2 regions of the Vibrio sp. NH-7 genome follow, and region 2 is predicted to be linked to the other one. Evidence: riboswitches for the same ligand, from Rfam matches in the RefSeq annotation. Region 2 holds a riboswitch; the other holds the start of a gene.
What was found. Region 2 has a riboswitch for cyclic di-GMP ahead of gbpA (N-acetylglucosamine-binding protein GbpA). Riboswitches for the same ligand answer to the same signal wherever they lie in the genome.

Region 1: it holds a riboswitch for cyclic di-GMP, as region 2 does, so the genes downstream of both, ACUALS_RS05090 (TfoX/Sxy family DNA transformation protein) here and gbpA (N-acetylglucosamine-binding protein GbpA) in region 2, are expected to answer to the same signal.

What each region holds. Positions count from the first base shown of each region.
Region 1 is NZ_CM132187.1:1,068,487-1,072,909, forward strand. Features, by position in the region: gene ACUALS_RS05075 (alpha/beta fold hydrolase) at 1-437, shown strand, start outside; partial or broken gene ACUALS_RS05080 (putative signal transducing protein) at 434-738, opposite strand; gene ACUALS_RS05085 (TVP38/TMEM64 family protein) at 735-1,430, opposite strand; gene ACUALS_RS05090 (TfoX/Sxy family DNA transformation protein) at 1,601-2,194, opposite strand; cyclic di-GMP riboswitch class I at 2,396-2,482, opposite strand; gene purR (HTH-type transcriptional repressor PurR) at 2,628-3,635, opposite strand; gene torD (molecular chaperone TorD) at 3,851-4,423, opposite strand, start outside.
Region 2 is NZ_CM132188.1:423,517-427,939, forward strand. Features, by position in the region: gene ACUALS_RS16230 (hypothetical protein) at 1-381, shown strand, start outside; gene gbpA (N-acetylglucosamine-binding protein GbpA) at 412-1,875, opposite strand; cyclic di-GMP riboswitch class I at 1,939-2,027, opposite strand; gene ACUALS_RS16240 (helix-turn-helix domain-containing protein) at 2,352-2,705, shown strand; gene ACUALS_RS16245 (DUF3820 family protein) at 2,797-3,012, shown strand; gene ACUALS_RS16250 (hypothetical protein) at 3,054-3,296, shown strand; gene ACUALS_RS16255 (helix-turn-helix domain-containing protein) at 3,507-4,271, shown strand; gene ACUALS_RS16260 (VIT and vWA domain-containing protein) at 4,392-4,423, shown strand, end outside.

The DNA of each region.
Region 1 (4,423 bases), on a different replicon from region 2:
CACGCCTGAATACGCGTTCACAAGTGTTGGTGCGTCTGGGCAACTTATGTAAACACATCGTGCCTTATATGTGGTTATACAGCTTGTTTGCTTATATTGTAATGCCACAGCGTACACAGAAAGAATCACGTCACCTGTTTATCCGCGAAGCCAAAAAACTGTGTCAGAAAGAGTTTAAGCGCTGGTTTATACTCACGGCAGAAGTAAACCCATTAATGAAGTATTTCAAAGATAGAGAATTGCCAATTCCGACGCTGTATCTAATGGGAGAGCGAGACTACATGTTTATTAAGCCAGTGAAAGAGATGGTTGCCGTTCACCAACAGAGTCAATTGCTTGAGATTCCTGATTGTGGACATGTATGTAATGTAGAGCGTCCGGAAGAGTTCAATCAGCATTCGATTGCCTTTATACAACAGCAAATTAAGGCGACTTAATCTGCCGCGGTGCCGCATTGCCAGCAAACCCCAAATTGTGATTCGTTGACTTCTCCACATTGACTGCAGTGCCAGTCACTACCATTTTGCATTGTCCTAAATTGGTCGATGATCTCATTCGCCTTATTGCACTTATTTGGTTCTAAAAGCCAAACATAAGGCTCGCTGTTTTCACCAAATGGGACTTCTCCCTGCAACCCGAATATCCCTTCACCACGGACTTCACAGCTGTGTCTTGAGACTTTAAAAGCTCACAGACAATGTGAGCTTCGGGGGGATTACTCGCTGAGTAGATTTTCATGACGCCGAGCCATTTTGTGCGGATGGCGATGATTTAATTTTATTCATGACCCATTTCGCAATGACTGGGAAAAGACCCAGTAAAGCAAATGACGCTAAGACAGAAGGCGAGACAATGCCAGAAAGGCTCTCGATTTGCGCTAACTGAGTACCCGCATTTAAGTAAACGGCTGTGCCGGGTAACATACCTAGTTGGCTGACAAAATAGAATCGAGCTACCGAAATAGGCGTTAATCCCATGAGTAAATTAATAAGAAAGAAAGGGAAGACAGGAATCAACCTTAGTGAGAATAGATAAAACGCCCCATCACGCTCTACACCTTGGTTAATCGCACTCAGCTTATCGCCAAACTTTCCTTGCACCCAGTCTCGCAATAGGAAACGGCTGCTTAAAAAGGCGAGCGTGGCACCAATGGTGCTGGCGAAAGAGACCAACAGCAAACTTGTCCAAAACCCAAAGAGCGCAGCGCCCAGAAGCGTAACAACGGCTGCTCCAGGAATGGAAAACGCGGTTATGGCGACGTAGGCGAAAAAGTAAGTCAATGCGGCGAAGACGAAGTTTTCGCTGATGTAATCTGAGAGTGCAAGCTGCTGAGCTTTCGCATTTTCAAGCGTCAGGTATTGTCCAAAGTTCATCGCCAGAAAGGCGATAAGCGCAACTAAGACTATCCCCAAGATCAATTTTTTATTCATAATCGCGTCCTTTAATACTCTTCGCAAGGATAACTCTGACCCTATAGTTACATACTTAAGTTAGTATAGGGAATGATTGATATAGACAATAAGAACGAGAGCGAGAAGAAAATATTTCCTTAGAGACTAAAAAAGCCAGCAAGTGCTGGCTTTTTCATCGATTGATTGAGCTAGTTGCTCAATTTATTCAGTAGTTCTTGTCTTCGGCTTTGTGGTATAACAGACCAATGTGTGCCCCTGATTGCTCCCTCTAGTGCCCACAGCAGTTCAACGCTCACTTCTGCTGAGTGTGTCGATTGAATCGCCTTGTACGCTTTAACAGCGCCCGCTTCTTCTAAAGATTCGACATCGTCAATCCCGGCTTTCTTTAGCATTCTTTCCGTTGCCAAGCGCAGGTTGGGTAGGTCTTTCAAGCGATTTGGTTTCGCTTTCGATTGTACTTTTTTCTCTTCTTTTGCTGCGATCAGCGCTTGTCTTGCCAATGCCAGTGTTTTTTCATTGTCTGAGGAAATGTCATCGCTTAAAGCAAAATATTTAGTCACAACGGGAAAACCACGTTTTTTGTAGACGTAGGGTTCCAAAGAAAGGGCATTGCACTGTTTGATTAACTGAGCATCCGCTCTTACATGAAGCTTATCGTTGACCACTAAAGCAAACATCGTCTCATCTGCGAATATGCCGAAGCCGCCAAACATTGAACGAGACTTAATTTGACCAAGTTGCTCAAATAGTCTCATTGAGTCTTTAAGTATTGGTTTATCCATGCTGTATTTTCTCGGTGTATATGTATACGCCACCAATTCAGGTCCGAGAGATTAGCAAAATAATGCAGAAATTTTGTCAGTAAGGTGTCATACAAGAAAACACTTCGTAAAATCTCGACGAATTCCATGTCTGCTCATACTCAGTATTGAGACGCGTCCAGTTTACGAGAAAGCTTAATGTACTAGTTTTGCATTTTTGCCATCGGCAACCCCGCTACCTTGTATAAGTATACTTAAGGCCGGAGGCTTTGCGTCCCATCCTTTCGAAATGGTTTGCCCTGTTCGTGGCATTGATCGAACAAGTTAAGAATAAATAATATTTGAGGTAAGTATCACACTTGTAGTGAGTAAATGTGATCTTAGTCCAGTAATTTGGCGGGTTATATGCGCCTGACTGATAATTAATCAAAGAGTCAGGCGCTGAGTGATGATGTTATTTGTTGAGGTTGCGCACGGTACAGCGCTCGACAATTTCAGGGTGCATCTCAAACACTCGCTTGTCGTGTTCTTTGTCCTTGATACGCTCTAACAAAATTTCGAACGCGTTCTTACCGACACGTCGTTTCGGTTGGTGAACAGTCGTGAGCGGTGGAGAGAAGTATTCCGCTAACTCGATGTTGTCGTAACCAATAATGGACATATCTTCTGGAATGCGGATACCTTTTTGTTGTAGGCGGCTCATTAGACCCAGTGCCATCGTATCATTGAAGCAGAAAACGGCACTCGGGCGTTTATCCATTGCAACAATCTTGTCTGCGGCTAGGACTGCAGTGTCACATTCAAAGTTACCTTCAAGGATCCAGTCTTCATCAACTGCCAAGTTCGCTTCGTTCATTGCTCGCTTGAAGCCTGCGATACGCTCCTGACATGCTGCTTTTTCGAAGTGCCCGCTCAAACAAGCAATATCTTTGTGGCCACGCTCAATCAGGTATTTAGTCGCTAGATAGCCGCCTTCTTCTGAGTTGTCGATGATTTTGTCAGCTTGTGAGCTCTCAGGACCCCAGTCCATGACCACTTTAGGAATGTCTTTATGACGGTCAAGCATTTCGCTGAGTTCTTCTGTGAGGTCAGAACACATTACCAAGATGCCGTCTACGCGCTTTTCTGCAAGCATGCGGATATAATCGCGTTGCTTCTCATAGATGCCGCCGGTATTACACAAAATCAGCGTGTAACCTTGGCGGTAACAGTAACTCTCAACACCATCAATAACTTCTGAAAAGAAGAGGTTTGTTGATTGAGTCACCAGCATGCCAATCGTTCGTGTTGTATTACACTTTAAGCTTCGAGCAACGGCACTAGGCGCATAGTTTAGCTCTGTTACTGCTTCCATGACCTTTTCTTGGGTCGCTTCGGCAACAAAACGCGTTTTATTAATTACGTGAGATACAGTAGTTGTTGATACGCCGGCTAAGCGCGCTACGTCTTTTATGGTGGCCATAAGGTTTTGTCCTGTCGATGACTGCCACGAAACAATATTCCTAAGTGTAGGATAATCTGGCAGAAAGTATCAGAAACACAAAAACCGCTTATAATTAGCGGTTTGTATTTAATTCGTTCATTTTTATCGTTTGCGGTCACGATTCTAGACCGCAAACAAACTAAGCGCAAATAAAAACGTTTTTGTTCCCTGCTCGTGGTCACAAAAGCTCGTATTTATTCGCCTTTTAGGTAGCGAGAGTCAAGTTCCATAAACGCAACCATTAACATCACAATGGCAGAGTAGAATCCGAAATCATCTAAAGCTTTGCACTTAGCGGCGAACTTTGGCACCCAATTAAGTAGTGCGTGGTTGATGAACTTGTCTTGCTCTTCAAGTGCGTTTTCCATTTCACCATCACTTTCAAGCTCATTCGAGCGAATAATCAGATTACCAAGGAAGTCGAGTTCAATCGCGATATGATCCGCAGGTTCGTTTAGGCTTTCATCAACTTGGACGCCATGCTTTTGCATTAGTGCTTCCATTTCTCTTGCTGGCTCGTCATTAAGTAGTCCGCTTTTGCCCACATACATAGAGGCATATGGAAGGGCAGAGTCTCTGTCTGATTTAAGGAACAAGTCGCAAAAATCTGCGGCTAACTCAAGTTGCGCGTCTTCACGGTCCATAAGTCGATTTAGTGCATCAACTAAGTTGTCGACAGAAGGTTTTAGGTCTGGGTTGTCGCCAAGCCCAGAGAGAAACGAACGAATCTCGGCTGAATGGTATTGGTCTAACGCCTCTTGAGTGAG
Region 2 (4,423 bases):
TGCTCGGAAACCAAAGCAGGCTTCAGCTCTGAAGCATACAAGCAGTATGCGAAGGTAGATGAACTCACCACCATGTATTTCCCAACCAACAATAGCGTGCTCTATTACCAATCAGGGGCTTTGCATCATAAGTCTGGGCTAGTTGAACCTTATGAGGTTGTTTTAATGGCCAACAACAAAGTGACGGGGCAAAGAATGGAGCAGAGGTTTACGGGGGTGGACTGGAATCTAAAACCAGAGCAGTCACCGACATTTGTTCGAGATAAAAACAGTCTAGCGAGTTTCGAATCTGACTTACATTTCTATATCGAAGGTAAGAAACTGTTCTTCTATGGTAAAAGCGGAAGCGAAGACCTCAATATCGCGTGCCATCAGATCTAAAAAGGGGCGACGTCGCCCCTTGTAACATGGTTATTTCAGTTTGTCCCAAGCCGACTCCCAATGTGAACCAACTCCCGGTTCATAGTGGTTGGCTGATGGCGACCACTGCACGCAGTATCCTGAGTACGGGAACGCTTTGCATTGATAGATGTTGCCATCATTCGCAAGTACTTTGGTTCCCGCCGTGTAGCTTTCCATACCGTTAGGGAAAACATAGTCATAGTCTCCTGATGGCGGTGGTGTTTGCTCTTCTACCAAATGGAAGTCCAAAGTCTCTTGTCCTACCAGTGTGCCTTTGTCATCTTTGGTCACAACAACAAGCATGTGATGTCCAGGCTCTGATTTCGATAACGCTAGTTCTATTGACTGAGCCGCCCCGTCTTCTAACTTGCCCGAGTATGAAGCCAATGACTCCTTGTGATGGTTGTACACCGTCAGTTCAGCGTTTAGATCACCTGTCGCCAAGAGTTCAAGGTTAAGTACGGTGGCGTCTTCGGTCACAGTGTACTTATCTTGCAAGCCTTCAACACTCAAATCGAGCTCTGGTTCAGGCGTTACAATGTCATAGCCTATTTCAACACGCTCAAGTGAAGAGCCCGCTTTTAGGTAAATCGGGTTCGAACCATACACAGGGGCAAAAGCGCCATCTTCTTTGCGTTCACCAGAGCGGATGAGGTTTTGCTCTTGGTTGATTTTGTCTGCGAGGGCAAAAGACCACTGATTCGCTTTGCCTTGCTCTTCACTATTAATGACGATCTGCGTTCGGTAACTGATGTTTTCGCCACTTTGGTCAAATACGCGTGTAAAAACGGTATCTCCGACGTTCAGATCCATGGTTGGATTGATCTGTCCACCTTGGCGCCAATCAGGATCAACAGGCAAATCCCCATCAAATTTCACATCAATAACGTTGTAAAAAGAGGCCGCCGTATCACCAACATCCCACACCGCAAGAATTACGTGGTAACCCTCACGTGTTGGGACATCACATAGGTGGCTGACACGTTTTGGTGGTTGCACCATATTGCCATCGACAACACAGAAAGGCTGTAAATCAAATGATTGACGAGCAAGCGGCTGATTTGGATTCCAATCTGCCTTGGTGATGTAGTATTTCCAGTCTTTTGTTACATGGTTGGCGGTAAACGTCCACTCAAAGAATTGTTGACCGGATTGAATAGGGCGCTTCACCCAGCGGCTGGCGGTTTGTTCATCTAATGCGGCGGCGAGAGAGGTTTCTGCGCTCGCAATTTTGCCATCACGGGGGCCCGCTTCTGGGAAGCCGTCAGGCCCTTCGACACTTTGTGGTTCATATTGAATGGCACCGCATTGCGCATTCTTTTCGTTGGTGTCGCTGGTTGGGAATTTACATAGTGCAGCGCGGCTTGCAGCTACGCCGTTTTCATATGCCGAAACATAGCCGTGGCCAATGGCCGTTCCACTGACAGTGACTAGACTTAAAGCAATGAGCGTTTTTTGAGGGAGTTGATTCATCATCTATCCTTATACATTCGCTGAATAAAAAGATGACACCCTGGCATGATGGCACCCGACTTGGGTGGCGGTCCCGCTATCATAGACTTGAGTAAGTCGACAGACCGGAGACTTTGCGTCCTAACTTTTCAGATAGTTTGCCAGAAGTGCAGTTGAGCACGCGAAATGTAGTGATAGTTTTGTTTAAAAGCGACGATCCGATTACGTTTGTGGAAGGGCAATCTCGATTTGAAATTTCTGACATGAATTAACTTGATTATTTTTCAATGATAAGCTGAATAAAATATTGATAATCAATGCTTTATTTCTCATTTATATTTGATTTGTGAATGATTTTTCCCGCTTTTATTCGTCGCAAATCCATGCCTATTTTCTTCAATATCAACCAAACCTTTAAGCTCCGTTAACGCTGACCTGACATCCACTTGGATAAAAGTGCCGACAATTTATTGATGCTACCAATACAGGGAACAACAATGGAATTCACCGAACAAGACCGAGAAGCGCTTTACCAAACGTGGATGTCACAGAAATCGAAAATGCGCTTAACCCAAATGGAATTTGCCAAAAAACTGGGTATGAATCAGTTGACGTTCTCACAAGTTCTTCGTGGTGAGCGTCCGATGACGATGTCTTTTGTCAGCCATTTTTGTCGTCATCTGCATCTAGAGCCCAAACATACTTTCCCATCGCTTAAAGAGCACCGCGAAGCAGGCCCGAGAGTGGTTTACTTGAAAAGCAGAATGACCGTGGATGGTGAAATACAAAATGCCTACATCGAAGGTAATCAGGTTGTCGTGGAATACGCGCACACAGTGCATGATGCCTAGCCTGTGAAATAGGCTTTATCACGTCACACATTAGAGAGTGGCAGATGAACATGCTATGCTTGGCCAACTTAAATGAACCAGACTGTTTGTCATGCTCGAAAAAGAAAATTTGCTCAAATTAGCCAGAGTGCAAATGCCATTTGGGAAATACGCTGGGCGTGTCTTGATTGATTTGCCTGAAGAGTATTTGCTTTGGTTTGATAAAAAAGGTTTCCCTGAAGGGGAGCTTGGTGACCTCCTTAAGCTATGCCTAGCGCTAAAAATAGAAGGCTTAGATACCGTTGTTAAGCCTTTAAAGCGCATGTAACCTACCAAAAAAACTCTCCACTTAGAACGACAATATTGACTATGAATTTTGACATCGATGCATTGAGGCATCACCAACTGGTTGAGGATGGCCAACTTGAGGGTTGTTATATCCACCAGCCAGCACAAGGTAGCCAACAAGATGATAAAGCTGTGTTAGCAGAGCGCCACGCGTTGGAAAAAATGGGGTATAGGGTTGTGCAAGTTAAAGCGAAAGGCAAAACAACAACGTTCGCTGAAGCAATGCAAAAACTCGCAAAAAACAGTGGGCATCACTTAAACTAATCAACGCGTGTAATTTGCTTTAGCATCGTTACACTCCCCAAGAACACTCCTATTAAAAAGAGTCAGACCGTTAAGGCTGACTCTTTTTTCCGCCAAATTAGCGGTTGAAATATCACATCAAACCTGCGAAAAATACCTCCGTGAGCTGTCATATGGCCAACATTCACAAGAGGTTGGTTGTGAGCCCGTTGATTAATCAAGGAGAGGTGGATGTCAGAGTGTGAACAGGTGATTCAGGCACTGAAAAAGCAATTAAAATCGCACGGTGTGAATTACCAAGATGTCGCCAAAGCGCTGGATTTGAGTGAAGGTTCGGTGAAGCGCCTATTCTCTAACGGTGGCAGCATGAGCCTTGAGCGTTTGTCTGCGGTGTGTGGCTTGATTGACCTGGAAATGACAGCGCTGTTTAAACTTGCCGAAGAAGAGGGTCAAAACCTTTCTTCATTGACTTGGGAGCAGGAAAAACAGTTAGTGGTGGATAAGGCGCTACTGCTGGTCGCCGTTTGTATCACCAATGGTTATCGCTTTGAACAAATCCTAACTCAATACAACCTCAGTGAGCCTCAGTTGATTCAAAAACTGGCGCACCTTGATCGCCTCAAAGTGATTGAGTTGATGCCGGGTAATCGCATCAAACTCAAAATCTCTTCCTCGTTTTCGTGGATTGCAGGGGGGCCTATTCAGCAGTTCTTCCAGCAGCAGGTCGTAAACACCTTCTTCCACACCCACTTTTCCAAAAATGACGAAAAACTGGTGATGGCGACAGGGTTGATGTCGTTACCTACCAATCACAAGCTCCAACAGCGGATTCAACGATTAGTGAAAGAGTTTTATGAATCGTGCAATAGCGACAACGAGTTGGCTATGGAGCAGCGACATGGCACCTCTATGGTGATTGCCATGCGTCGCTGGAGCTTCCCCTTATTTGATGAGTTCGAAATAAAAGACGACGCGGAGAAAAGTCGTATCGGATAACACCTGCGGTAATACTATTTGCTACTTTGCTCGCTGAGCTTTGTTGCTGCCTCTCCTTCGTGCAACCTACTGAACAGCCAGAGAAAGACTCTCTGATGACAGAAGATAACGGAGGCAACAATGTTGAACCGACTGAAAATGATTTCACAAAC